DNA from 3 places in the Arthrobacter sp. GW460-12-1-14-TSB2 genome. Region 1 is predicted to be linked to each of the others. Evidence: riboswitches for the same ligand, from Rfam matches in the RefSeq annotation. Region 1 holds a riboswitch; each other region holds the start of a gene.

Region 1 (9,479 bases):
CGTCGTACCGTTTGCTGTCCGTGCGGCCAGCCATGTGACGAATTCCTTGAACAGTGCGGGGCTGATCGACAGGGACGGGTCCGTTCCGTTGGCGATCTCGTGGAAGGTCAGCTGCAGCCAGCCGCCGGTTGTCTCCGCGTTGGTGACGGTGGCCTGCAGGTCCGCCAGGCTCCACGTGGCGGCCACCTGGTCCGGTGCCCTGGTGACCATGGGTTCCTGCGGCGGTAGCGTTTCGGCCACAGGGCAGTCGGCGCAGCTGGCAGGAGATCGGATGTCGCCGAGGCCCCGGGAACTGGCGTACCCGCAGCCGCTGACTGCGGACTGGGCCGTGGCATTCACCGCAGCGAAGGGGTAGGCGAAGTTGCGGACGGTGAAGCCCCAGCCTTCGAGGGTCGACTTGCTGTTGCAGGCCTCCGCGCTCGCGGCTGCTGCGCTGAGCGTTGTCATGTCTGGATGGGTTACGCTGTGGCCGGCGATCTCGTTGCCGCCGGCGGCCAGAGTCTGCAGGTTCGCCCGGGTCAGGAACCCGGACTGGTCCACAAAGGACGTGGTGATGAAGAAGGTTCCCACCAGACCGTGGGCTTTGAGCTCCTGCGCGGCGGCCAGCTGGCTGCCGAGGCCGTCGTCGAACGTCAGGCTGACGATGGTCGGCCCCGCGGCCTTCGATGTGCCGGCGACACCCGCCACCGTGCTGACAGCCAGCAACAGCGCTCCCAGGATGGCGACCCAACGCCGGCCGTGCATACCCCCGGCCGTAGGCTCTGGGAGTTCCGCGACATGACGTGGCTGGTTGTGGACAGAACGATTTGACCAACGCATGATTCCTCCAGGCGTGTGAGTCCCCCCGCAAGAACATGCACGTAGACTACGCCTCGCGGCGTCAATGGAAAACACTCGAATTTGACAAACCGCAGATCCAAGTATATGTAGCGTGCCGCTACCTGCTTGTAGCAGCGCGAGCCGGGCCACAGCGGTGCCGGGGGAGGGCCCGACGGCCCCGTTACCTTGATGTGACATCCCAACGGTGGCCCGCGTACGGTGGAACGGTGCCCGTTGTCTCAGATACCGGCACTCCCGGGCGGATTGCCTAACCCTGCCGCGGTCCGGGATCCGATCGAAACCATCCGGCAGGGACGGGGAAACCACTATTGACCGGCAGAGTTCGTGCTGGTCTTCGGGGTGAAGCCGCACGCCATCCGCAACGCGGAAGGGCGCTGCGGCCGGGTGTCTCCCATCCGAATCCGACAGCTAACCTCGCAGGCATCGGGAGAGGTTAATTCATGCTTTCACGCAAACTGCCCGCTCATCATCGGTCAACCGCGCCCGCGGGGCGCTCCAGGTCCACATCGGCCGGGGGCCGGAGCAGGGCCGGCCGGCAGGCTGCGGTCATAGCCGCTGCCTCGGGCCTGGTCCTGTCCAGCGGCATGGCGGCCCAGGCCGCTGAAGCCCCGGCGGAACGTGACTCAGCTCCGGCGTCCGCCCCCGACATCAATGCCCAAGTGGGTGCCCCGCTCAGCGCTGATTCCCATGTCAGGATCAGCTACGAACGTCCGGACGTCAGCACCACCCCCGCCCCCGTGGAGGTATCGGTCGAAGAGCCCGTCCCGGCAGTGGCGGCAGCCGCCGCGGCGGCTCCGGCGCCTGCCGCTCCTGCTGTTTCCGTGCAGGTCCAGGCTGCGGTGCCCGCTCCCGCCCCGGCGCCTGTTGCCGGCGGTGTCAACGCCGCCATGGTTTCTGCCGCCTACGCGCAGCTGGGCATCACCCAGGACTGCACCGCCATGGTGGAAAAGGCCCTTGGCTCAGCCGGCATTCCGGTCGGGGACCTGGGACCCATGCAGTTTATGAACTATGGCTCCGTAGTGGGGGAGCCCCAGCCCGGCGACATGGTGGTGCAGTCCGGCCACGTCGGCATCTACATCGGCGACGGCCAGGTGATCAGCGGCGGAATGAACGGCGTAAACGCCACCGTCACGCACCCGCTGTCCTGGCTGACGGCCACCGGCGGCGTGACCTTCGTCCGCGCCGGAGCCTAGCCTCCCCGCCCTTCTTCAAGCGGGCGTAACGGCCGGCGATCAGCTGCCTTGGGGGCAGCAGGTCGCCGGCCTTCCGCGTATTCGTGGCACAACGGCGCACACGGGTACCTCAGGGCGGCGAGATGGTGAGCTGGGCCGTGATCTCGCCTTCCGCGAATTTGATGCGCAGCAGCGCGTCGCGGGTGTCCGCCGGAAGGGTGAAGCGGACGCCACCCGACTTGCTCGAATCGCCCGCGACCAACTCGTTCAGGCCGGGATCGGGGGAGTAACTGACGCCACCGACGTTCAGCCTGAACGTTGAGTCCCAGAAGTTCAGGTCATACCGGCCGTGGTTGGTGCACCTGAGCGTGAGGGTCAGTGCGATTTTGCCGGACACATCGGGGCGCGCAGTGGCGTTGAGAATTTCATATTCGACGTCGGCGGCCCGGTACGTGCGTTCGGCTGGCAGGGCTACCTTCCACTCCGCGCGGTTACCTGTGCCGGACCCGGGGGCGGACGTCGACGCACCAGCGCCCGGCTGTGCGGCGCCGGTGGAAGCGGCCGGGGAACCCGTACCGGAGGCGCTCGCCGTCGAAGCGGCGGGACGGCCGGCGTCGAACATCCCCAGTTGCCCCATGCCGAGCAGCAGCCCCGTCACAGCGGTGATCACAGCTGCTGCAGCGGTCAGCAGGCCGGGCAGCGTAGCCCACCAGTTGTTGGGTTTTTCCTCCGCCATAGCCGTTCCCCCTGGGTCCCGTGTCAAGGTCAGTTCAGTCGTATCCCGGCCGTACACCCTCGAACTTCCAGTGCGCAACGGCCCTGTTATCCCCGCCCCGAGACTCGTACTCTGGTTCTTGGAGGTGATTGCCATGAAGGCAACCCAGGGAGACCGGATCACTATCCGGGGCAAGACGGTCGGATCGTCGGAGCGGCACGGCCAGATCGTTGAGGTTCACGGCGCTGATGGAGCGCCGCCGTATGTGGTGCGATTCGACGACGGCCATCAAACCACTGTCATCCCCGGCGGGGACTTCGTGATTGACAGGATCCACCCGCAGCAGTGAACCCGCAGTAGTGGCCCCGCAGCCAACCGGGCTGTTGTCCGCCCGGCCGCTTCGGTTGCTTCGGCGCGGCCGGTTACTCGGGGGACTTGGCGAACACCGCGGCGCTGACGAACTCCACCCCGGTGAAGGGTTCGTCGCCTTCGACCCACGCGTCATGGCCTGGCGGGATGCTGTAGGAATCATGAGCGGCGATGTTGATCTGGTTGCCGTCAGAGGTCTGGACCACGAGTTTGCCGGAAACGCAAAAACCGACATGGCTGAGCTGGCATGACTCGGTCTTAACGACGGGCTTGATGCACTCGGACCAGCGCCAGCCGGGTTCAAATTTGAATCTTCCGATGGTGTAGGCGTCGACGGATACAAGATCCACTTCCGTCTTATCGGGGCGGCGCTGTTCGTCCGGAGAATTGTGGGACTTAACTGCGAGTTGAGCGACAACATTCGTGGTCATGGCTCTCTCCATCAATCAGAATTGCGGATGGGGCTGTCCGGGCCGCAACGGCGACCGGCCAGCGGAGTCGGCTTGCCAGGCTTGAACCCGCGCGGCGAACCGATGTAGCGATCGTCTTACGATGCCCAGCTTCCTCCGATCCCGGATTCTTGTCGAGACCCCGTGGCGGAACGCAGCCGGCCGCCCGCCGGCAGCCCCGACCTAGAAACTGGACGAACTTCCGGACCCGGAAAAACTGCCGCCACTGGCGCCATAGCCGGTGGTGCTGCCGCCGCCGCGGGCCGTGCTGACGCTGCCCACGCCTGTGCTGAATCCGGTGTTGAAGGCCGGGACCGAGAAGAAGTAGTACGACGGATAGACCGTGCCCAGGATGCTGGGCTCGTAAGCGCGGCCGTGCTTGGCCTTGGTGCCCGCCTGGGCGTTTTCCATTTCCTCGCGCATCGTTTTGGCTTCCCGCTCGTTCTTCGCGAAGCCTGCAATAACGGTGTCCGCGTGGTTCTTCAGCAGTTCGGTCAGATGCGTCCGGGCATCACGCAACCGGTCCAGGGCAGTTTCGGGGCTGATGGTGCCCTCGGCGAGTTCGGCCGACCAGCGCTCGATGTCAGGTTGGCTCTGCTCGCGGAAGGACCGGAGCGCCGCAGCTGTCGCCGAGTCGCCCTCGGCATGGCGCTTGCTGAGCATCTGTTCGATGGCGGCCAGGTCGCTGCGGAACGGCGCCAGCTGCCGGTCCCACGCAGGTGCCCACGCCGATCCGCGGTTCAGCAGGGCGTTGGTGTCGGCTATGACGTCATCGAGCGCATCCAGTTCCGCAGACGCGTCGGCATAATTCCGTACCAGCTTCAGGTTGGGCCGCCGTCCCATGGCCCGCGGAGTCAGCGCGTGCGCCTGGTTGGACAGCTGGGTGGCCGCGTTGTACTTGGCCAGGAAAGTGCGGTGCTTCTCCAGGACCGTGCTGCCGTACCGCGAGGACTCCGGGATGGTGCCGGCGTTCAGCTCGGTGACTTGCAGGTCCATGCTCACGTTGGCGTAGCTGGCGTCCCCGCGGGCGAGTTCCCGGCGGCTGTCCACCCTGGTCCGCCATCGCACAATCAGCCAGGTGGCGGCGCCAAGGACAGCCGCTGCCACGGCGCTCCAGGCCGTGACCAGGAACGCCGCTGACCGGTACCAGGGCTGGTTGATCAGTTCCGCTCCGCGCCGGATGCCGGCGATGGTTCCGTCGGTCCACTGGGCATCCCGCAGTAAATCCTTGGAAGCGTTCTGGATTTCCTCCCGCTGTTCCAGGGACACCTTGCGGTCCTCGCCCATGTACGTGCCCACATGGCGGCCTACCGGATCCAAGGCGAAGATGAAGAGACCATCCGCCCATTTCTGGCCGTCCGTGCTGATCCATTCCGGATGTTCGGCGCGGGCGAAGCGAAGGACTTCCTCGTTGAGGTTGTCCGCCGCCGCACCGCGGTAGGTGAAGACCGCAACGCGGGTGGGTTCGTAGAAGTCGATGGCTTCCACCGCCGGGACCAGCCGGCTGCGGTCCAGCACGCCTGCGCGGTCCTCCACCACGAACTCCACCGGCGGTTCCGCCAGGGCGGCGGCGGAACCGCAGAGCAGGCCGAGCAGGACAAGCAGTACGGCAGCCAGGAGCCTGCGCATGATTCCCTTTTCCCGTGGAGCAACATTTGTCTCCAGCCTTGTTGATGCCCACCACCGGTGATAGGGCCGAAAGTACCGTAGCTAGGGGGTGGGCCGTGCGCCATACTGACCACATGAACGCGGCGGCGGGAAGACCTAACAGGATCCTCGTGGTGATCCTGGCAATTATTGGCGTGCTGGCGGTGGCTGCGCTCGCCGTGGTCTTCTCGCGGGGTGAACCGGCCCTGCTGGATGAGTCCACGCCCCAGGGTGTGGTGCAACGCTACTCTGCAGCTGTCATCGACGGCGATGAGGCGGCGGCCACTGCCTACCTCACGGAAACCGCCCGGACCCAGTGCGTCGACTTTGAGCGGTCGTCCACGGAAAACCTGCGCGTTACCTTGGTGTCCACCACTGAACGGGCGTCGTCCGCGGACGTGAGGGTGCTGATGGTGGTGTCCAACGGGAGCGGACCCTTCGGGAACTCGGAGTACGAAACCGAGGACGTGTTCGATCTCGTCAAAACGGACGGCAAGTGGCTGATCGATTCCGCTCCCTGGCAGCTCCGGGTCTGCACGAACCGCGGAGTGAAGCCGTGACCGCTGCCCAGACGGTGCCTGCGCCCGCAGCCGGATCCGCCCAGCCGACGGTCCGGCGCCTCATCGTTTACACGCTTCTTTTCGCCCTGGTCGTGGTGACCGCCATCGGCCTGAGCGGGCTGTTGGGGAGGCTCCTTGGCGCGGGAACGGTGCTCGTCTCAGGTGACGTGGCAGGCCTGGCCCGCTCGCTGGCGTTCACCCTGATCGGCGGCCCCATGGCTGCCGCGCTCTGGTGGTTCGTGTGGCGGCGGCTCGACGACGCCATTGAGCGGTCGTCCGCGGGCTGGGGGCTGTACCTGACGGGCATGTATGCGGTCTCGCTCATCACGTCGGCCACAGCGCTGCTCAGTGCCGTGGCCGCGGTCATCGGGGGCGAACGGCTGGGCTGGCAGCTGTCACTGTCCAACGGACTGGTCTGGGCCGCCGTGCTGGCGTGGCACCGCTGGATGTGGCGCCATCCGCGGAAAAGCCCCTCGCTGATTCCGGACGTTCCCACGGTTGTGGGGGCGGCTTTCGGGCTCATCATCGGTGTGGGCGGCTCGATCACAGCGCTCGCGAATCTCCTGGACACCGCGATTCAGGGCTTCACCGCGTCCGCGTCCCTCGGGGATCCGTGGTGGAAGCTGGTGCTTCAGGCGCTCGCCTGGGGTCTCGGTGGCGTCGCCATCTGGTGGTGGCACTGGATTCACGACGGCGGACGCCGGCTGACGACTGATTTCGCCGGCGTCGCCCTGGTAGTTATTGGAATCCTGGGTGCTGTCCTCCTGACGGTGGGCGGCTTCGGTACTGTCTTGTTTGTCCTGCTCAGGCTTGCCTTTGACCGCACGGACCCGGTGAGTGAAATTCTGGAGCCGCTCGGCGCGGCGATTGCGGCCGGCGCAGTGGGTTCCCTCGTCTGGGCGTACCACCGGGCCGTCTCCGCAGGACGATCGGGCACCACGCTGCAGGCGGCGAAGCTTGTGACGTCAGGGGTGGGCCTGGCGGCCGCCGCCACCGGAATCGGCATTGTGGTCAACTCCGCCCTCAGCATCGCGGCGACGCCACTGGCCGGCGACGGCATCCGTACCCTGCTGCTGGGCGGAATCAGCGCGCTGGCAGTTGGTGGACCTCTCTGGTGGCTCACCTGGAAACCCGGGGTTCCGCCCGAGCCGACCGAACTCGGACGCCGCGGCCGGCGGGTGTATCTCATCGCCGTGTTCGGCCTGAGCGCGATCGTCGCCGTCATCACCCTCCTGGTGATCGGATACCGGGTCTTCGAATTCCTGCTCGACGACGTCAGCGGCGGAAGCCTGGTGGACCGCACCCGGGCGCCGCTGGGCCTGCTGGTGGCGACGGGGCTCGCTGCCGGGTACCACTTCGCGGTCTGGCGTCACGACCGTTCGCTCACTGCTGCTGCCGCGCCCCGGAAGCGTACGGTCCGGAAACTGATCCTGGTGGCCGCGGGAGATCCGGAGCCGCTGGTACGGGTGGCAGCGGAGGTCACCGGTGCGGCTGTCACTGTGTGGAAAAAGGCCGACGCCGGAACCTCCGACGCGGTGGCGTCCGGTACGGCGTCTTCCGGCACTGCTTCGTCCGGCCCCACCGAGGAAGCCGCGGGCGGGTTGTCCGAACAGCTCGCCCGGGCATTGGAAGGTGTCGCGGCGGACCGTGTCCTGGTGATCACGGGCCCGGGGACCCGGATCGAAGTGATCCCGCTGGGTTCGGACTGACGGGCCTAGATTCCGAACGTCCGCTTATAGGTCCGCACCGCGTTGTTGACCGTGGGGAAGAAGTGGTCCGGGCCGAACCTGCTGCTGACCCCGAACTTGAGCAGGCGGTCCTTGACGGGGCCCTTCAACTCGGCGAAGACCAGGCTGATGCCCTGGCCGGCCAGTTCGTCGTCGAGTTCCACAAGGTCGTCCAGGGCGGTGGTGTCCAGGTCCGTAATGGCCTCCGATGCCACAATCACCCATTTGACCGGTCCCGGGGCCTTCGCCACAAGATGGCGGATGTGCTCCGCAAACACGGCACCGTTGGCGAAGAAGAGCGGGGCGTCAAAGCGGGCGATCACGAGGCCCGGGACACGCTGGCCCTCCGGGTGCCGGCTGAGGTCGTGGTAGCCAGGGACGTCCTCCAGGCTGGCAAGCTCAGTGCGGTACGGATCCCACGCCCGCCGGACGAACGCGATGAGCGACAGCCCGATGGCAATGACGATGCCCTGCAGCACGCCGACGAACGCGACCCCGAGGAACGTGGCAATGAGGAGGGCCGTTTCCATCCGGCTCATCCGGACCAGCCGGAGCATGGTCTTGACGTCGACCAGCGAGGCTGCAGCCACGATGACGACGGCGGCCAGCGTGGTGGTGGGGAGGAATGCCGTCACCTCGGGCGCCGCCACCATAAAGACCACCACCAGGAGCGCGGCGACGATGCCGCTGAAAGGCGTGCGGGCTCCGGCGTCGAGCGCGATCGGCGTCCGGGAAGAGCTGCCGCAGACCGGAAAGCCGCCGAGCATTCCGCTGGCCACGTTGGCGATCCCCAGTGCCCCCATTTCCTGGTTGCCGCTCGTGTGGATGCCGCGTCGTCCGGCGAGGCTTTTGGACAAAGTGGACGTATCAGCAAATGCGATCAGGGCGATGCCGGCCGCCGGCCCGATTAGCCCGGCAACATCGTGCATGGTGATGCCTGCAAGCGCCGGTGCCGGCAGGCCGGGCGGGAGGGCTCCGACCATCGGCATGGCGTCCTTGAGGTCCAGGGCGGCGGCCGCTGCAATGGAGGCTGCCACAGCCAGCAGTACGCCCGGAACCTTCCAGGGAAGGAAACGGCCGGCAACGATGATGGCCACTGTGGCGACCCCGAACAGCAGCGCCACGGGATTGGCGGCTCCACGCAGGACGGCTTCGACGGTCTCCGTCGCCTTCGCCGGCAGCGTGTCGCCGGAGACTGTGATCCCGAGCAGCCTGGGCAGTTGGCTGACGATGATGGCGAGGGCGATGCCATTGAGGTAGCCCACCCGGATCGGCTTGGACAGCAGCCCGGTGACGAAGCCCAGCCTGAAGATCCGGCCGGCGACGAGGAAGATTCCGATCAGGATTGCCAGGACGCCGGCGAGCGCCACGGCATGGGCCGGATCCCGTCCGGCGAGCGGGAGCAGTGCGGCGGCGATCATGGGTGCCAGCGATGAATCAGGTCCCACGATGATCACGCGGGCGGGTCCGAAAACCGCGTAAAACAGCATGGGCACCACCGACGCGTACAGCCCCGTGACCGCGGGCAGCCCCGCCGCTTCGGCGTAGGCCATGCCGGCGGGTATCAGCGCCGCGCTAAGGGCTGCTCCCGCGGCAAGATCGGACTTGAGCCAGGGCAGCTGGTATGTCCGGGCCAGCTGGATGCCCGGAACGGCTTTCAGGATCCAATCGCGGTGCATTGGGGCCTCCCGGGCTGGTGGTCGGCGTCAGGTTACGGCGTGCCTTGGATGGGGCCGTAATCCTGGCCGTATTCGGCCGAGACCAGGATGGGAAGGTGGTCCGAGGCGCCGCGTGGCAGGGTTTCCACGCTTTCGATGTCCAGGCCGAGGGAAGTGGCAAAGTCGAAATGCCCCTTGAAGACCTTGTACCTCGTGTAAGTCCGCCGGTCGCTGAGGGAGAGCTCGTACCCGGAGTTCTTCATGTGTTCGTTGAGATTTTTGGTGAAGAACGGGTAGTTGAAGTCACCCACCATGAGCGTCATCAGCCCGCTGCCCATCCCG
Region 2 (9,479 bases), on a different contig from region 1:
AGGCACAGCAGCTCAGTGCCGCCGTCGTCAGTGATCCGGAAGAGGCCGGCCGCATGGACCCCTCCGGTGGCGTCGAAAACGGCCTGCGCCTTACGAAGCTCGTCCGGGAGCCCGGCCAGCGTCTCGACCGGGACGGTCAGCGGATCCCCGGCAGGGCTGAAATGCGAGGACTTGCGGACGGCGTCGATGGAATCGGTGCCGCAGATGCCGCATGAACTGGAAGTGAAGATATTGCGGCCCCTCTCAGGCAGGACGACGTCCGGCCGCAGCTGCGCTTCAACAACATTGAAGGTCTGAACGCCGTCCTCGTCCTCACCCGCGCAAAACCGCAGCGAGATGAGTTGATCGGGGTCCCAGATGATGCCCTCGGACACCAGGAACCCCGCCACGAGGTCAAAATCGTCCCCTGGCGTCCGCATGGTGACGGTAAACGGGAGGGATCCCAGCCGTACTTCCAGCGGTTCCTCCACGGCCAGTACGTCTTCCCGGTGCCGCACAGGATATGCGAGGGACTGCGGCGAACCGTCCAGGACGAACTTGTGAATTTTGCGGCGTTGCGTCATGCGGGCCACGATGAGCTCCTCTTTAGTGCGGGATATGACCATCATTGCAAGCCCGGACGGCCTTCACCAGCCGGGACCGTTTTAGCCGAGCAAAGCACTCCAGTCCACCGGACCGTCTGATGCGGCGGGCTTTCGCTGGGTCTTGCGGGGAGCCGCTTTGGCCTTCGCTGCGGCCGGCTCCGCCGCGTGGATCGGGGCACCCCACGGCAAGGCGAAGGCGGGCACGGGCTCCCCCAGCTGGATACCGTGCGGCGGCACGACCAGGACGCCGTCGGCTGCCGCAAGGCCGCGCATCATCCCGGATCCCGCGTACTGGGCGGGTGATGCCATGCCGTAGAGGAGCCTGAAAGGCATCAGCCGGGTCCTTCCCGGTTCAGCGTCGATCATCGTCCCGCAGGGAACCTCGCTGACCGGTGGCAGCGGCCCGTGGCCCAGCGCGGCCAGCAGCGGAGCCCCTACTGTGCAGAGCGCCATCATCGCGGCAAGGGGATTGCCGGGCAGTCCTAGGATGAAGCGGCCGTCCGGCAGTTCGGCGAGGACGGCGGGGTGCCCCGGCCGCATGGCGATGCCGTCGATCAACAGGCGGCCGCCGAGTTCCGCGACTGCACGGCGGAGGTGGTCTGTTCCGGACCGGCCGGTGCCGCCGGTGGTGATGACGACGTCGGCAGGGGCCTCCTCCGCGGCGTCGTCTTCCAGGGCGGTGAGCCATTCATCGTAACCGTCGCCGATTTTGTCTTGCCCGCCGCTGATGCCGCCCAGCATCTCGACGACGGCGCCAAGCTGCGGCCCGAAAGTGTCGCGTACCTTACCCGGTGCCGGAAGGCCTGAGGTGACCACCTCGGAGCCCGTGAGCAGAATCCTCACCACAGGTTTTCCCTGCACGTGGAGGGAGTCGTGGCCGGCAAGCGCCGCGAGGGCCAGGTGGGCCGGATTGAGTAAAGTTCCGTTTGCGATGAGGATGTCTCCGGCTGCTGCTTCCTCGCCGGCTTTCCGGATGTGCTGGCCGTTCCTCGGTTCACCGGGCCGTGCCGCGCCGCCAAGGACCAGCACGGGGAGCCCCTCCTCATCAGTTGACATGGTGCCGCCTTCGCTGCGGAGCACAGCCTTGGCGCCAGGGGGAATCAGGCCGCCGGTGACGATGGGACTGGCTTGGTGGGGTGCCAGCCGGTGGCCGGGCTCTGCCAGGATCCACGGCCCGCTTCCGTTGACCGCCCAGCCGTCCATGGCGGATGAAGCGTAGTGCGGCATGTCCTGGAGCGCGGTGACGTCAGCCGCAAGCGTCCGGCCGAGCGCAGTCCTGAGCGGCACCGGCCCCGGCGGGATGGGTGTTGCGCAGTCGAATGACGCCTGCCGGGCTTCCTGCCAGGTGTGCGCCAAATGGGTGTGGCCGGCTTCGGCAGCGCCCGTCTCGGCAGCGCCGGTCTCGGCGGCAGCCGTTTCGGCAGCGCCCGCTTCGGGAGTGCTCACATCAGCGGAACCGGCATCGTCAGTGCCTGCGGCATCGGCAGCGCCGGGAACATCGGAGGGCTCCCCGCGTTCAGGCACGTCGCTGGCGGCGTCACCGCCGCCCGGCGGCGCAGCCGTCATGCGCCGGGGTTCCCGCTGCTGACGGCCGGTCCGGAATCCGGCTGCGGCGCGGCCGCGGCGGAATCCGCTGCTGCATAGTCCATCGCCAGAGCCCGCGCCACACCCATGGCAGCCTGCATGGAAACCGAGTCCGGAGCCTGCCCCGAACCCGACGCCATACCCGCTGCGAAGCCGGCGATGAACGTGGTCAGCGGCGCCGCCGGCCGCACCACAGAGTGGGCCGCGACCCCGGCCAGAGCCAATACTTCATCGACGTCCACCTCGACATCCTCCAGCTCGAAGGCTTGCAGCAACGCCCGGCACCAGTCCTCCAGCGTTTCGTCCTGGCTTTTCACCGTTGCCTCCAAACTCAAATTCAGTTGCGGTGCCACCGCCCGGTCCCACCCACGGTGGCTTATGACCCCTGGCGGGACACCCCTAGCGCGGTGGCATCGTCCCAGGTATCCACGTCATCGGTGGCACCGGAGGGGACGGTAACTGTCCGCACGTCAAGCCTAGCAAGGAGGGCGAAGACTGATGCCCCCGTGAGGCCTCCGCTCTCCCCCAGTTCGCTCACGGCGCGTTGTAGCGCAGCTGTGCCATAAAAGCCCGCAAGCGGCTGTTTGCGGCCATCAGGCGAGGCGGACATGACTCCCTCGGAGCCGGCCGCGCCGCTACCGGCCTCGGCCATGGTGAGCTGAAGCGCGGCAACGGCCTGGTCGGCTTTGGGCATGTCGCAAGCCAGGACCAGGGTCATCGCTGCGCGCAACGGACCGCGTGCGCGCTCCAAGGCGGCCAGGCCAGCGCCTATGGCTGCCGCCGGGCCGGCAAACGCGGGCTCCTCCCGGCACGACAGGACACCGGCGGGCAGTCCGCCGGGATCAGGTCCCACCACCACCACCGCTCCCGCCCCCGTGGCTGCCGTTAGCGACCGCGAAAGGAGGGTGGCGCCGTCGAACACCAACTGGGACTTGGGCACGCCGCCCAGGCGGGATGACCGCCCGCCGGCCAGGATTAAGGCATCAAACTCCACAGTGCCAGCCTAGCGATGCGGGCCGGGCCCATGGAACCGTGAAGCCTTAGAAACCGTGGAGCCTTAGGCGGCTGATTCGGGCAGGAGGAAAGGGTCCCACGCGGGCGTGGGCTTTTCCAGTTCCTTGATCTGCCAGATCGTGCCGTGCGGAGGCGCGGGCACGAACCTGAGTTTCCAGCCCATCTCGGCAGGCGTGTGGTCGCCCTTCACGTTGTTGCATCGAAGGCAGGCGGCCACCAGGTTCTCCCAGGAATCGGCACCGCCCCTCGATTTAGGGTGGACGTGGTCAATGGTGTGTGCTGCCTTACCGCAATAGGCGCAGCGGTGGCCGTCACGGCGCAGCACGCCCCGGCGGCTCACAGCCGTGATGGTGTTGTAGCGGGGCCGGATGTAGCGGTTTAGGAGTATCACGGACGGACGGCCCAGGATCTCCTGCGGCCCGACGACAGGATCGTCGCCTTCGGCCACCACGCTAGCTTTTCCGGTCAGCACAAGAACCAGCGCCCGGCGGAAGGTCACAACCGCCAGCGGTTCATATCCAGCATTAAGAACGAGTGTGCGCATGCACATACCTCTTCACGGCCGCACCCGTCAGGGGCTCGAGGGCCGGCTGCCCTCTGCTTGTCCGGGCTATGGATCGACAACACAAGAGTAAACACTCAAGTGCCCTATCGCCGAATCGGCTCCTTACCATAGACTCCGTGTCGGCAAAAATTCACCTGCCGGAAACGCAGAAGGACCCCTGCCCGAGGGCAGGGGTCCTTCTGTTATGCGTGAACCGGGTATTAGCCGCCGACGCGGATGAAGACCGGACCGGAACCAACGTTGACGCTGAACAGCGAGGTGGTTCCGCCGTTCCAGCCGCCGTGAACGGCCTGGCCGTTGCCGACGTAGACAGCGATGTGGGCCATGCCCATGCCGCCGTTCTCGTAGTACGCGAGGTCGCCCGGCTGTGCCTCGGCGGCGCTCACGGTGCGGCCCAGGGACAGGTAACCTGCCGGCCAGCCGTGGTAGTTGACGCCGACTGCTGCAAGCGCGTTGGTGGCGAGGGCGGTGCAGTCCTGCGCGACACCCAGCTGGGCGTAGGCGGCGGCAGCAATCGCTGCGCCGTTTCCGCTGGCGGCGGCGGGTGCTGCAGCTGCAGGGACGGCCGGGGCCGACACGGTCGCGGCAGCGGCAACCGGAGCGGCCTCAGGAGCAGCTTCCTGCACCTCGACGACAGGCTTGGGAGCCTCGACGACCGGAGCCGGGGAGGTGGAGACCGCCGGCTTCTCGAAGGAGATGGCGATGCTGGAAGCGGCCGAGATGTTGGCCGGAGCAGAGGACTGCACTTCCAGGGTGGAAGCAGAGGTTGCTTCGCGCTGAACGTTGGTGTCGGCAGCGTTGGCTGCGATACCGCTGGTCAGGACCAGGCCGGAAGCTGCAGCGATAACCGCAGCCTGACGGCCCATGCCGCCGGCGTTGTCGCCGACAGCCTTGGCAATGACAGCAAGCGAGTTGGTTTTGGTAACCTCGGCGCGGTGCCGTGCGATCGCACGAGTAGTCATTATTTCTCTCTTTCGTTTTCCTCAGACTGCGTGGCAGGCCGCGGTTTTTGGACGCTCCGGCATCTTGGGGGTAAGCCGGAACGGCCCGAACAGGTTTATTTAGCGAAGAACGCGCGCTTCAGCGACGGGAAACCCGGGATGTAGCGAAGCGCCGCGTGTTCTAGCGAAGCGTGTAGAACGCAGAAGTGCCCGTGGCGGACACAGCGTGCAGGATCGTGCCCTGCGACGGGTTCAGCGCGCTGATCATCATGCCGTTGCCGACGTAGATGCCAACGTGCGCACCGCCGTTTTGCATGACCAGGTCGCCCGGCGCCGGGGTGGCGGTGGGTGTCATGGCGGTCCATGCATTGGTGCGGGGGATGCTGATGCCAGCCTGGGCGTAGACCCACTGGGTGAAGCCTGAGCAGTCCCAGCCGCTGGGAGTGGTGCCGCCCCAGACGTAGGCGCTGCCAATACCGGTGTACGCGATGGCGGCGAGGCCCGATGCTGCTGCAGAGGAGGCGGCGTCGGCAAGCTTGCCGGCCTTGGCTTCCCCGTCAGCACCAGTGGAGGTCTCGCTGGCGTCGGTACCGGTGGACTGTGCCCGGACGGTTTCAATCTTGGGCGCTGCCGTCGTGGTGACTGACGGACGCTCGAAGGAAACAGTCGCTGTCGGTTCAGCGGTTACGGCCAGCTGGGCTGACTGAGAGCCGGACTCCGTCGAAGCGGAAACACCCAGGTTGGTATCGGCGGCATTTGCCGGCATTCCAACGCTGAGGATCAGTCCGGACGCAGCTGCGATCACAGCCGCCTGGCGACCTACGGTCCCGGCGTTGGCAGTAACAGCCCTGGACACGGAGTTCAACGGGTTCGTACGAACCGTTTGCGCACGGTGGCGCGCAGAAGTGTTGCGTGTAGACACGAAGGTAGCCTCTCCCAATGCCTACGAGGTGAGCTGTCGGATTCGGATGGGAGTCACCCGGCCGCTCGGCTTCCTGGGAAGCTTTTGCGACTTAACCCCAAGGTCTTCTTGCGAAGACCAAAATTGGTTCCCCCGCCTCTGCCAGACGATGTCATGCGAACGGACCTTGAGCGGTGGCAGAGTTAGGCAATCCACTCAAGAGCGCCAACTTCGGAAAAGTTGGCGTGCTCTAAACGGTACAGGAATTCCGAACGAATGTCACATTCAGGTCACGGCATGTCACAGGAATGCGAGAGTGACCCATCGCTTGGGTTAGAGCCAGCCGGTGGGGTCAACGACTTCGCCGTTGACCATCACTTCGAAATGGAGGTGGCAGCCGGTGGAAGCGCCGGTGGTCCCGCTCAGGGCCACAACGTCGCCGCGGCTGACCTTCTGGCCGACCTGGACGCTTGAAGACGAAAGGTGGTTATACGTGGTTTCGAGGCCGTTGCCGTGGTCAATCACCACCCGGTTTCCGCCGCCGTAGGGGTGCCAGCCGGAGAACGTGACCGTTCCGCTGGCGGCAGCCAGGACGCTGGTGCCGCACTGTGCCGCGTAGTCCTGGCCCCGGTGGAACTCACCGGCTCCGCCGGTTATCGGGCTGACCCGGAAACCGAAGGGCGAAGCGGAAACCAAGTGTTCGAGCGGCGCCCCGAGGCTCCCGGCGGAAGCAGCGCGGGTGATGGTGCCCGCGGACTGCGCGCTCAGGAGCTGCTTGAGCTTGCCGTCGGGATCGCCCTTGGTGGCGACATAAGTGCGGTTGAAGTCAATTTTGGCGCCGGCAGCAGCGGAAACCTCCGGCTGCGCGGCAACTGAGGCGGCGACACCGGCATTCCCGGTGTCCGCAGTGGACATCATGGGACCGGTCGACGGGACGGTCACGGTGAGGACAAGTCCGGTGGCGGCAAGGGCAATGCCGGCCTTCTGACCCACGCCGCTCGCCGAAGCGAAGTCCGTTACCTGGCTGAACAGGCTGCGGCGCCGGCGTGCATCACGGTGTGCATCGCGCGGCCTGACCGTCATTACGGCTTCGGCCACAGGGTACTCCGAAGCGGGACCGGTCGCCCTGCGGCGGCCCCTGACGGTCTGCGTGGTCAAGAAATATCCTCTCTGGAGAGCCTGCGAAGTTAGCTGTCGGATTCGGGTCAGAGAGTGCAAAGACCCGGTCCGCCAATGCAAGGCGTCCGACACAGGTCTCCCTAGGGAATCCTTCGTCGGAAGTGGCTTGCTGCTGACGGACTTCACCCCAAGGCCGTTTTTCAACGGCCGGTTGTGGTTCCTCCGCCTCTGCCAGGAGGTGGTTCGCACACTGATCCGCTGGCAGAGCTCGGCTTCGGATCAGGTAACGCTTTTGTATCGGCGCTAGTGCTCAACTATAGGCGATTAATCAGCGCGGTAATAATTCCGTTATCTGGGTCTCAGTACGTTGTAGGTGGTCCTACAAGGGCGCAGTTAGCTGACCGTAACAAACACGTGGGCCGCAACCTCGGGCGGCAACTCCAGGGCGCCTTCGATCTCGGGCACACGCACGGAGATGTACTCCCCCACGCGCTCCAGTGCGAGGGACGCCCCCGGCCGGATTCCGCCTTCATCCAGCTGCACCAGCAACTCCGGCTCAACCTGGATGGGCTCGGCCAGCCTGCTCACCGTAATGCGCGAGTCGGCTCCGTACCCGGTCATGGCCTCAAGGAGGTTCACCACACCGTCGGTGAACGCGGGAGTTGGCTGCCCACCGAGCGCCGCCAGGCCTGGAATGGGATTGCCATAGGGGGAAACCGTGGGGTGGTTCAGGAGTTCGAAGATGCGACGCTCCACCCGCTCGCTCATGACGTGTTCCCAGCGGCACGCTTCGTCGTGGACGTACGCCCAGTCGAGTCCGATGACATCGGCTAGCAGCCGTTCCGCGAGGCGGTGTTTGCGCATGACTTCGGTGGCGCGTTTCCGGCCGGTTTCGGTGAGCTCAAGGTGCCGGTCCCCCGAAACAACCACCAGTCCGTCACGCTCCATGCGCCCGATGGTCTGCGAAACGGTGGGCCCGGAGTGGCGCAGCCGTTCGGCAATCCGGGCGCGGAGAGCCACGATGTTCTCTTCCTCAAGCTCCAAGATTGTCCGAAGATACATCTCCGTGGTGTCGATCAGATCGGTCATCCAGCTCAGCTCCTCGAGCACAGTCCTTGCGTCAGTCCCACCGTACCGCGCAAAAGCCTCCACGTTGGCCTCGGCGGGGTGGACCTGCATCCACCGACCAGCCGCTGGGAAAAGCCCCACGGGATCAGCCAGACCGGCTACGCGGCCCGCTGTACGACAGCAACCAGTTTAGCCTATTTTGAATTAGTCCGGATAATCTTCCGCGCACTGCGCTGACCTGCGGCCGGGATGTCTCAGTGACTGGACTATGACGGATGCCGTTCCCTCCCCTGCAGGCACGTCAGGCAGAATATAGGGGATTCCCCTGCACTGCCGGGCCCCCGTCCACACCGGAAACACGTCCACGCCGATAAATTGGAGCCATTGTGAGCGACACCAGCATCACTATCCCCGCCAACCTCCTGCCCAAGGACGGACGGTTCGGCGCCGGGCCATCAAAGGTCCGCCCCGAGCAGATCGAGGCACTGTCCGCCGCTTCTGCCACACTTCTGGGCACGTCGCACCGCCAGGCCCCAGTGAAGAACCTGGTCGGGTCTGTCCGCAGCGGCCTCAGCGAATTTTTCCGCGCCCCCGAAGGATACGAAGTCATCCTCGGCGTGGGCGGCTCAACGGCGTTCTGGGACATCGCGGCGTTCGGACTTGTGGACAGCAAGGCCCAGCACCTCTCATTCGGAGAATTCGGCTCCAAATTCGCCTCCGCCACCAACAAGGCTCCGTTCCTGGACGCCTCCTCCATCATCAAAGCCGAGCCCGGCACACGGCCGGAAGCCACCGCGGAAGCGGGCGTGGACGTCTACGCCTGGCCGCAGAACGAAACGTCCACGGGCGTGGCAGCTCCGGTCAAGCGGGTTGCCGGCGCGGATGAAGGCTCGCTTGTCCTGGTGGACGCCACCTCGGCTGCCGGCGGCCTGGACGTCGACGTCTCGGAAGCCGACGTGTACTACTTCGCCCCGCAGAAGAACTTCGCGTCCGACGGCGGCCTGTGGCTGGGGCTCTTCTCTCCGGCGGCGCTGGAGCGCGCTGCCCGGATCAAGGCGAGCGGCCGGTGGATCCCCGATTTCCTTGACCTGCAGACCGCCATCGACAACTCACGGCTCAACCAGACGTACAACACCCCTGCGCTGGCCACACTGGTAACCCTGGACGCGCAGGTGCAGTGGCTGAACGCCAGCGGCGGCCTTGATTTTGCCGCTGCACGCACCGCCGATTCGGCCGGGCGCATCTATGACTGGGCAGAGGCCTCCGAGTACGCCACGCCGTTCGTTGCCAGGGCCGAAGACCGTTCCAACGTGATCGCCACCATCGACTTCGACGACTCGATTGATGCGGCCGCAATCGCCAAGGTCCTTCGCGCCAACGGCATTGTGGACACCGAACCGTACCGCAAGCTGGGCCGCAACCAGCTGCGCATCGCCACGTTCGTGGCGATCGACCCGGACGACGTCTCGGCTCTCCTGTCCAGCATCGACTACGTCGTGGGAGAACTGCGGAAGTAGGGAATCAGCGGCTGCTGACGCTTTAGCGTCCGACGGCGTCGTCCGGGGTTTTGGTCCCGGACGGCGCCTTCTTCGTTAAGTGCTCCGCTGTCAGCCCTGCTGGAGCAGCGTCTGCCCTGCTGGAGCGGCTGGCTCTCCCGCAACACCACCCGGAAGTAGCGCAGCCCCTCACGGAGCCTCACCTTG
Region 3 (9,479 bases), on a different contig from region 1:
GGCAAGCTTGGCAATTGAGGTGCCGGCAGCTGCAGCGGTTTCCTCATCGATTCCCATGTAGAGCACAAATCCACGGGCAACATTTTCATTGGCGACGGGGCGGACGGCGCTGCCGTTGGCCGGGGCGATCACGGGGGTGGGCGCCGTCTGCGGAGCGGACTCGGCGGCGGGAACAGCGCGGAGCTGGCCGTACGAGTTCGGGTTGTAGCCCTGCGGCGCATAGCCGGGGGCCGGGAAGCTGTTGCCGGGCGCTGCCGGGGCGAACGCAGGACGGGCCCCGAATCCCTGGCGGAGGCCGGAAGGCTGGCCGCCTTTGTTGGCGTTTCGGACGGAGATGTGGACGTATCCAGATGCAACTGACATGGAATGCTTACCTCAATGTGAATGGCCGTCATCGCGGCTCGAATGCTGGCTTTCCCCGCAATGAGATCTGGGGAGGGGCGCCCGACGCTGGGCTTGGGGCGAATGCCTAAAAACTTCTCGGGGTGGGAAAGTTAGGCGTGCATTCGACAACAGCGCATGTCTTCGCCAGCGGGTGGGCTGGTCCAGGATTCTGCGGCTGCAGGTGCTGTTGAGTTCTTGTTCACAATTGAAGTGTGCAACGTAACAATGAAAACTTGCAAGTAACAATGGACGGAATCGTCCGCATCGTGAGACAAAATCACACAATGTGGCCCAAATCACGATTCTGAAATGCCAATAAAATAACAGGTGTTTTTCAGAACGATCGATCAGAATTCACGAAAATCCGAATTTTCTTCTTCAAAACGAAGCCTTTCGGTGCGAAAATTCAGCCCGTACCGTATTGCTGAAATGCCAACGCTGCCTTGTGGCACATGTCCAGCCCTTGGCCGGGCCGCGCAGAAAAATTCCTGCCCCCGCAGCACGCCAGCTCAGTTTGACTGCCCGGTGAGCGTCGCGGCCACGAGCTGGACGGACTCCGCAGGGAAGCTGTCACCATCCTTTGCGGCAACGATCCTTACCATGGCTCCGGACACGATATCGGCCACAGTCAGTGTGCTGGCGGACGTCCCGCCAGCCTGTTGACGCCTTTGTTGCTGATTGCTCACCGCCACGTCCGAATCCAGTGAATAGGTGCGGCTGAACCCGTCGGTGCTCTTGACGGTCACGGCGCCGGAACTGACCTCAGTGACCGTCCCCTGCTGTTCAACTTTAGTGACGTAGGCACCGTCCTGGAGGATGACGTACTCGGAGTGAACGGCGGCGGATACTCCGCTGCCCATTCCACCCAGGCCTTCCGGGGCGAAATTTCCGGGGCCGCCCTGGGGCGGCATCCCGCCGTCGGCAAAACCACCCTGCGCGCCGCCGCGGGAGCCTGGCAACGTTTCCTGCAACGCGCCTGCATCGGCCGTGCCGTCGGTGCCGTCGGCCGCCGCGGAACTGGTCGTCAGGGCATAGATTCCTACGCCGGCTCCGCCCGCAAGGACAGCCGCAGCTCCGGCCACCATCACTCCCCGCTTCATGGTCCATGGCTTCGAACGTCCAGCCGGGGCATCCCAGCCGCCGTGCTGTCGGGGCGAGCCCCATCCTGCTGCGGGCGGGAAAGCGGAGCCAGCTGCCGACGACGGTGTTCCCCACCCGGCCTTCTGCCCGCCACCCGCAGGCCTACTGACAGAGCTGGCCGCCGGAGTCCTGCCCTCCGGCGCCTTGCCCTCCGGCACCTGGTCAGCTTCGCTCTCCGGTACCGGGGTGGTGTGGTCGTTGTTCATGGCGTACTCCTGGGGCAGGGGGGCTTGGTCCACTCCAGACTCCGGAGGGTTCCTGTGCGGAGCCTGTGCGGGACAAGGGGTCAAGCTGTGACCTTTGATGCGCCCGTTCCGGCCGCGGGAAGGCAGCGGATCCGCGCCGGTTGGCAGACGAAGGGCCCCTCCGCGCGTCCAGCTCGCTAGGCTGGGATTCACAGCTGGCCCACAGGATCCCCATAGCGTCGGCTAAACCGCAGATCGGAGAGTTGTCCCATGGCCACTTCGCACTCCATGACTAACAACCTTCCCCAGCTCACCCACCCGGACGGCTCCCCCATCCGCGCCCTGGTGGTTGACGACGAACCCAGCCTCTCCGAGCTCATGAGCATGGGCCTGCGGATGGCAGGCTGGTCCGTGGCTGTCGCAGGAGACGGTCCCGAGGCCGTGAAACTGGCCAAGGAGTTCCGGCCGGATGTCCTGGTGCTGGACGTGATGCTCCCGGGGTTCGACGGCGTTGAGCTGCTCACCAGGATCCGCGCCTTCGCGCCGGAGGTGCCTGCGCTCTTCCTGACGGCGAAGGACGCTGTACAGGACCGCATCCTCGGGCTGGCGGCCGGCGGCGATGATTACGTCACCAAGCCCTTCAGCATGGAGGAGGTGCTCCTTCGCCTGCACCGGCTGGTCCAGCGCTCCGGAGTGGCAGCCATGGACACCGCCGAACTTGTAGTGGGCGACCTCGTCCTCAACATCGACACACGTGAAGTGACCCGCGCCGGCGAAGAGCTGCAGTTGACGGCAACCCAGTTTGAACTCCTCCGTTACCTCATGGAAAACCCCAAGCGCGTGGTCAGCAAGGCCCAGATCCTTGACCGCGTGTGGGACTACGACTTCGGCGGCCAGGCCAACATCGTGGAGCTCTACATTTCCTACCTGCGCAAGAAGGTGGATGCCACGCACCCGCCCATGATCCACACGGTGCGCGGCGCAGGCTACGTCATTAAACCGGCGGATTGAGGTGCCCACGCTTTCCGGCAAGATCCGCAAGGACCGCCGCCGCTTGCTCGATCCTTCCACCTGGCACCTCCGCACGCGGCTGGTTCTGGTGGCCATGGCATTGCTCGTGGCCATCTGCGGCGCAATTGGCCTGTTCAGTTACGCGTCCATGGATTCCTTCCTGACCAAGCAGCTCGATGATCGCCTGAGCCAGGCCTCAAGGCTCTCGAACGAGGCCGGACGGCCACGGCTCGGCAACCCCGCCGGCAGGCCTGATCCGCTGGAGGGCAGGGGCCAAGGTGTGGGGACCTTGATCGCCCGCATCGACAATGGCACTGTCAGCAGCGCCGGGTTCCTCGCGAGCGATGCCACGCCGTCTTCCCTGTCCCCCGAGGATGACCAGATCCTCCTGGCGCTCCAACACGACGCAACGCCGGTTGACCGGACGCTGTCCACCGGCTCCTACCGGCTGGTGGCAGTGGAGGCTCCATACGGGGACGTGATCATCACCGGACTCCCCCTCGATGAAAAACAGAACACCCTCAGCTCCTTGGTGTGGACCATGGTGATCGTGTCGATGGGCGGGCTCGCCCTGATCGGCCTTGCCGGAACTGTGCTGATCCGCCGCACCATGAAACCCCTCGAGCAGCTGTCCGAAGTTGCGACGCAGGTTTCCCAACTGCCTCTCGACGCCGGTGAGGTGGCCCTCGCAGTCCGGGTGCCGTCGTCGAACGCGCATCCTGGAACTGAAGTGGGCAGCGTGGGCTACGCACTCAACCTCATGCTGGACAACGTGTCCCAGGCACTCGAGGCCCGGCAGCAGAGCGAAACGAAGGTGCGCCAGTTCGTTGCCGACGCCTCGCACGAGCTGCGCACGCCGCTCACCGCCATCCGCGGCTACACAGAACTGATGCGGATGACCGAGCACTTTACGCCGGACGGCAAGAAATCCCTCGCCAGGGTACAGAGCCAGTCGGAACGGATGACCACCCTGGTGGAGGATCTCCTGCTGCTGGCCCGGTTGGATGAAGGCCAGCCGCTCAAGATCAGCGACGTGGACCTGACCCAGCTGGTGGTGGAAACCGTCAGCGACGAGAAGGTCATGGCGCCGGACCGTATCTGGCAGCTCGAATTGCCCGACGAGCCCGTTGTGGTCCGCGGCGACGCCAAGCAGCTGCACCAGGTGCTGGCTAACCTGCTTTCCAATGCCCGCAAGCATACGGACCCCGGAACCACCGTGGTCACCGGCGTGATGCGGTCGGCCGACGGCAGTGCCGTGGTGACCGTAACCGACAACGGTGCAGGGATTCCGCCGGAGTTCGTCGGCCGGGTCTTTGCCCGCTTTGCCCGGGCGGACGCCGCCCGCACGAGTCCGGCCCGCTCCGCTTCGGGCGCGGAAGCCACCGGCGCCTCTGCGTCCGAAGGGACCAGCGGCCTGGGCCTTTCGATTGTGCAGTCCATTGTGGAAGCGCACGGCGGAACCGTCGAAGTGAATTCCCGCCCGGGACGCACCGAGTTCGCCCTCCGCCTACCGTGCGAACCACCGGCAGCTTAGCTCCGGCGCATCACTGGCAAGCCAGCCGTTCCGGCGCAAGTCAACGCGCCGTCGTCGTGACCCTCGTTACCTAAATGTGACTTAAGCGCGAGACTCCTGTAGCGTTTTTAGAGTGCGGCAACCGTTATAGCCGCATATCCGGATGGACGCCAAACTCTGCCGCTACCCGGATTTCCTCATGATTAGGCAGAGGCGGGGGACCCAGGTCTCCGGGCATTTTGCATAGCCGCCCTCGGGGTGAAGCCGACACGTGAAGTTCCGTGCGGCCGGATGACCTCATCCGAACCCGACAGCTAACTCCGCCGGCATCGAGAGGCAACCATGACTAAATCCACGCTAGAAGTACGTCCGGAGCGCGCTTCCGACGAGTCCAAGGCGCCTGCCGAACGCTCACGCCACCGCGCCGAACCAGCCACCACCGCGTCGCCAATGTCCCGGATTGCTGCCGGATTGCAGGGCTCAGGCCGGCGGGCCGCAGTAGTAGCCACGGCCTGCGCCGTCCTGATCGGCGTCGGCGCCGCCGGCCAGGCCTCAGAACCTGCAGCCCCGGCAACATCTGCAACGGGCGAAGCCAGCGCCGCTACCGCAAACGCCGAGTCGAAGCTCGCGTTCGAAAAGATCCTGGTCTCCGCCATGCCCGCCCCGGCCTCTGTCAGCCTGACAGCGCAGTCGTCCGACGCGCAACCGGCATCCGAGGAGAAGTCCGCACCGGAAGCACCGGCACCCGCGCCTGCACCTGCACCGGCTGCGGCCCCCGCACCGGCTCCTGCCCCGGCACCGCCTGTAGCCGTCGACGATCCCGCAGCTGCCCAGGCGTATGCCGCATCGCAGCTCGGTACTTACGGCTGGGCGGCTGACCAGATGCAGTGCCTGACCACGCTGTGGACCAAGGAATCGGATTGGAAGACCACTGCCACGAATGCCAGCAGTGGCGCCTACGGCATTGTCCAGTCCCTGCCGGCCGAGAAGATGGCCAGCGCCGGGTCCGACTACCTGACCAACTTCCGCACCCAGATCAATTGGGGCCTGAACTACGTCAAGGAACGGTACGGCTCCCCCTGCGGCGCCCTGAACTTCCACTACGCCAACAACTGGTACTAAGCCGGCGCATCTTCGCCAGGCTTGGTCTGCATGAGCCGGAGGCCCCGAATCCACGTGGTTCGGGGCCTCCGGCTGTCTGACAGCACATTTCTCCCGCTGGTTCGCCCGTGTCCCTACCCTCATTCCTGGAGCCACAAGGTTTTCACAAGGTTGTGGAGTGACTCTGGGTCGCCGCCGCTTTCAATCGTCTTCCAAGCGGCTGCCGGCCCCAGGGCCGTCGTCAAGATGCAGGGAGCACAACAATGAAAAAATGGTTAGTTCCGACGGCCGTCCTGGCCTCAATTTTCGCAGCCGCCGCTCCGGCCGCGGCTGCGCCTTCCGGCCCGCCGCATCCACCGCTTCAAACTGAGTACATCTTTCACTGCGGCCAAGCCGCAGGTGGCTTCGACATCGAAGCCACCGTGACCGGGCGGGTCAAGGACATCGTTATCCCGGGGGACAGAGTCATTTCCGTAGCCCCGAACCTCAACGTGACCCTGACTAACGATGCCGGTGAGACGGTTAGTTATGTCATCACGGGCGCGTCCCACATCCAATTCGTGCCCACCGCCACGGATCCCGACAGCGTCGAATTCAAGTCGACCGGCCGGAACCTCCTTTCATTCGCCGATACGGACCAGGCTGGCGAGGACGTTTCCGGTGTGGTGCTCGTATCGGGCAACTTCAACTTCGCCGTCACCGGGGACTTCCAAACGGAAATCCGGAGGTACTCGGGACCTGGCACGGTCATCGACGTCTGCGCCGTACTGGCCCCCTAACGAACCCAACCGCGGCGGCGGTGCGTCCACCAATGGCGGTGGGCGCACCGCCGCCGTTTCCTTGCACGCTTCCGCACCCGGCAAATCCCACAGCAGCTGCACAGCTTTGGCCTAAATCCTTCATATGCGCCGGTCCCATAGTGGAACCATGACGCTCACAGACCAGTCCGCGGGAACACTGCTCCAACTGCCATCGCAGCCGCGGGCCGCCGTCGACGTCCCGCCCGGCAGCGTTTCGCCGCCCGCAACGGGGAACACCCGCCGTGCCCCGATCGACACCAGGACCGCGGGGGATTCAGGAACCGCCATCCCCGTCCTTGATGTTGTCCTCCCGGTCTACAACGAGGAACGGGACCTGGAGCGGTCCCTGCGGCGACTGCACAACTATCTGCTCGGCACCTTCCCGCACCCGTTCCGGATTACCGTGGCCGACAACGCCAGCACCGACAGCACTCTTAAGGTGGCTGAGCGCATCGCGCGTGAACTCCGCGAAGTCAGCGTGGTGCGGCTTGCCGCAAAAGGGCGTGGCAACGCCCTTCGCACCGTTTGGCTGGCTTCGCCCTCACCCGTGCTGGCCTACATGGACGTGGATCTTTCCACCGATCTGGCAGCGCTCGCCCCTTTGGGGGCGCCACTCATTTCCGGGCACGCCGATCTGGCCATCGGAACCCGGCTGGCGCGCGCTTCCCATGTGGTCCGCAGCCCTTGGCGTGGTTTCATTTCACGCGGCTACAACCTTCTGCTGCACGCGCTGATGGGTGCACATTTCAGCGATGCGCAGTGCGGATTCAAGGCAATTCGCGCAGATGTTGCCCGCCGCATCCTTCCGCACACGGCGGACAACGAGTGGTTTTTCGACACCGAGCTGCTGATCGTGGCGGAAAAATGCGGACTCCGCGTGCACGAGGTTCCGGTTGACTGGACATGCGGTGCCGACGCGGGCGTGGACCTGCTGCACACGGCCCTCGCAGACCTCCGCGGGATGGGCCGCCTTATCCGGGACTTGGCGGCGGACCGCATTCCGGTGCGGGAGCTTCGTTCCGAACTCGCCCAGGTTTACGCCCCCGTCGCTACGGCGGCTACGCTTCCCTGAGCCACGCCATGGCTGCCGTGGGGCAGGTGAAATAGCGCGTTGGTGCGGCAGGAGCGTTGATGCTGAGGAAGAAATTGGCCATGGCCCGGTCCACCGGGGACGATCCGAGGAGCGCCACCCTCGCTACGGTGCTGGGGCGGGCAAAGACGCGCCGGGCCCCCCGGCTCATGGACGCCGTCGCAGCCATATCCACCAGCATCGGAAACGAACGCCCGCGGCTCAGGTCATTGACGGCTGCCATGACAGCCAAGGCAGCTTCCTCGCAAATAGCCAGGCCTGGAATCCATTGCACATGCAAAACGCCGGTGCGCAGCTGAACAATGCCTCTGTCGCCGGCAATCGGGATCTCGGTCATCCTATCCCCCCAAGATAGTTTCAGACGTCCCTCCCGAGACTAATGGACCGAAAACCGGTTTGGGGTCAGAACCGGAAGGAAATCCTCCTGGCACCGGAATCGTCCATGTCCGTGGTCACGGACACGCCGGAGTAGTCCGCAAGGTGCAGAACACCGTCCGGCAGGGGGCCGGTATTGGGACCGATGGCCACGGTCCGGATTCCGGCGGCCAGTCCGGCCGCAATGCCCGCGGGGGCATCCTCAAAGACAAGCGCGTCGGCCGGGTCCACACCGAGCAGTTCGGCGGCCCGGAGGTAGCCTTCCGGGTGCGGCTTGCCCCGGGTGACGAGGTCGGCCGTGACTGCGGTGGCCGGCATGGCCAGTCCCGCGGCGCCCATCCGGATGTCGGCAAGGATCCGGTCGGCGGAAGTCACCAGCGCCACGGCATCTGCCGGGAGGCTGCGCAGCAGGTCGGCGGCTCCGGGCAGCGCAACGATGCCCTCGGTCCGAACCCGTTCCATGGCGCCGAGCTCCGCGGTCAGGGCCACAACATCGGCGCCGACAGGTGCAAACCGCCGAACGGTGTCCCCTGCCTGGACGCCATGGGAGGTGTGGAGGATCTCGGCGATGTCCAGGCCGTAACGGGCCGCAAACTCGCCCCATACCTGCTCCACGACGGCTGTGGAGTCGACCAGGGTGCCGTCCATGTCGAACAGCACGGCCTTGGCGGAGATCGTGGCGACAGGCGATGCGGCGATGCGCGGTACGGCGGCTTTTGGGCGGAAGCTCATGCTTCCATCCTGCCCCACCCGGGGCGAAGCCGGATTCTGTGACTTATCCGTTCGGGCGGTGGGGGATGTATTGGACGGCCCATTTGTTGCCGTCCGGGTCAGCGAAATGCACGAAATGACCCCAAGCCTGAATGTCGATGTCGCTGACGTCAACGCCGTTGTCCTTGAGCTGCTTGTGCGCTGCCTGGATGTCGCTGACCACCAACTGCAGGCTTGGAGCGGTGCCGGGCGGGGCATCGTTCAAGCCTTCGCCGATGGCGATCGAGCAGCCGGAGCCCGGCGGAGTCAGTTGGACGAAACGGATGCCCTCCATGGGCCGTTCGTCGTAGTCGGCGTTGAAGCCCACCTTATTGACGTAAAAATCCTTGGCACGGTCCACGTCGGACACAGGGACAAACACCAGTTCAAGTTTCCAGTCCATGGGCCACAGGCTAGCGGCGGCCGCCGAAAACCGGAAGGGGGCAAGCGCCTCGCTGCCCCGGCTCCCCTTCACCGTAGACCCGGCCCGCTGCCTCGTTAGCCGGCGATGCCGTAGAGGCGGTCGCCGGCGTCCCCGAGTCCGGGCACGATGTAGGACTTCTCGTTGAGTTTCTCGTCAATGGATGCCAGGACGATGGTCACGTTCGCGTCCGCGAGTTCTTCTTCCAGCTTGGCAAGGCCCTCCGGCGCTGCCAGGAGGCAGATGCAGGTCACGTCCGAGGCACCGCGCTTGAAGAGGAACTTGATGGCTTCGCGCAGCGTGCCGCCAGTGGCGAGCATGGGGTCCAGGACAAAGATCTGCCGGTCCGTCAGGTTCTCCGGCAGGCGCTCCGCATACGTGATGATGTCCAGGGTTTCCTCGTCACGGGCCATGCCCAGGAAACCGACCTCGGCCGTGGGCACAAGCTTGGTCATGCCCTCGAGCATGCCGAGGCCTGCGCGGAGGATAGGGACCACGAGGGGCGTGGGCTTGGTGAACGCGGTGCCGATGGTGGTGCTGACGGGCGTTTCGATCGTGACGGGCTCGGTGCGGACGTCCCGGGTTGCCTCATAGGCGAGAAGGGTGACGAGTTCCTCGGTGAGCTGCCGGAAGACCGGAGAAGGGGTGTTCTTGTCCCGCAGAACGGTGAGCTTGTGAGCGACCAGCGGGTGGTCCACGACGAGTGTGC

Evidence for each region. Region 1 has a riboswitch for cyclic di-AMP ahead of AC07YR_RS02205 (NlpC/P60 family protein). Riboswitches for the same ligand answer to the same signal wherever they lie in the genome.
Region 2: linked by a shared signal. The riboswitch ahead of AC07YR_RS18035 (M23 family metallopeptidase) and the one ahead of AC07YR_RS02205 (NlpC/P60 family protein) in region 1 are both predicted to bind cyclic di-AMP.
Region 3: linked by a shared signal. The riboswitch ahead of AC07YR_RS08420 (aggregation-promoting factor C-terminal-like domain-containing protein) and the one ahead of AC07YR_RS02205 (NlpC/P60 family protein) in region 1 are both predicted to bind cyclic di-AMP.

Annotation. Positions count from the first base shown of each region.
Region 1 is NZ_JBWKYC010000001.1:456,829-466,307, reverse strand. Features, by position in the region: gene AC07YR_RS02210 (polysaccharide deacetylase family protein) at 1-744, opposite strand, end outside; cyclic di-AMP (ydaO/yuaA leader) riboswitch at 1,085-1,277, shown strand; gene AC07YR_RS02205 (NlpC/P60 family protein) at 1,281-2,033, shown strand; gene AC07YR_RS02200 (hypothetical protein) at 2,143-2,748, opposite strand; gene AC07YR_RS02195 (DUF1918 domain-containing protein) at 2,882-3,076, shown strand; gene AC07YR_RS02190 (cupin domain-containing protein) at 3,150-3,527, opposite strand; gene AC07YR_RS02185 (DUF5129 domain-containing protein) at 3,729-5,174, opposite strand; gene AC07YR_RS02180 (LpqB family beta-propeller domain-containing protein) at 5,270-5,752, shown strand; gene AC07YR_RS02175 (DUF5671 domain-containing protein) at 5,749-7,461, shown strand; gene AC07YR_RS02170 (SulP family inorganic anion transporter) at 7,467-9,158, opposite strand; gene AC07YR_RS02165 (endonuclease/exonuclease/phosphatase family protein) at 9,191-9,479, opposite strand, start outside.
Region 2 is NZ_JBWKYC010000017.1:42,872-52,350, forward strand. Features, by position in the region: gene fdhD (formate dehydrogenase accessory sulfurtransferase FdhD) at 1-572, opposite strand, end outside; gene AC07YR_RS18005 (molybdopterin molybdotransferase MoeA) at 645-2,150, opposite strand; gene AC07YR_RS18010 (DUF6457 domain-containing protein) at 2,147-2,485, opposite strand; gene mobA (molybdenum cofactor guanylyltransferase) at 2,545-3,162, opposite strand; gene AC07YR_RS18020 (HNH endonuclease) at 3,226-3,726, opposite strand; gene AC07YR_RS18025 (NlpC/P60 family protein) at 3,948-4,709, opposite strand; gene AC07YR_RS18030 (C40 family peptidase) at 4,870-5,544, opposite strand; cyclic di-AMP (ydaO/yuaA leader) riboswitch at 5,615-5,774, opposite strand; gene AC07YR_RS18035 (M23 family metallopeptidase) at 5,923-6,747, opposite strand; cyclic di-AMP (ydaO/yuaA leader) riboswitch at 6,751-6,962, opposite strand; gene AC07YR_RS18040 (iron-dependent transcriptional repressor DtxR) at 7,102-7,797, opposite strand; gene serC (phosphoserine transaminase) at 8,163-9,293, shown strand.
Region 3 is NZ_JBWKYC010000004.1:233,041-242,519, reverse strand. Features, by position in the region: gene AC07YR_RS08440 (winged helix-turn-helix domain-containing protein) at 1-363, opposite strand, end outside; gene AC07YR_RS08435 (hypothetical protein) at 894-1,730, opposite strand; gene AC07YR_RS08430 (response regulator transcription factor) at 1,980-2,720, shown strand; gene AC07YR_RS08425 (HAMP domain-containing sensor histidine kinase) at 2,722-4,254, shown strand; cyclic di-AMP (ydaO/yuaA leader) riboswitch at 4,402-4,576, shown strand; gene AC07YR_RS08420 (aggregation-promoting factor C-terminal-like domain-containing protein) at 4,576-5,355, shown strand; gene AC07YR_RS08415 (hypothetical protein) at 5,598-6,113, shown strand; gene AC07YR_RS08410 (dolichyl-phosphate beta-glucosyltransferase) at 6,262-7,206, shown strand; gene AC07YR_RS08405 (DUF7793 family protein) at 7,193-7,561, opposite strand; gene AC07YR_RS08400 (HAD-IA family hydrolase) at 7,627-8,331, opposite strand; gene AC07YR_RS08395 (glyoxalase superfamily protein) at 8,375-8,752, opposite strand; gene upp (uracil phosphoribosyltransferase) at 8,848-9,479, opposite strand, start outside.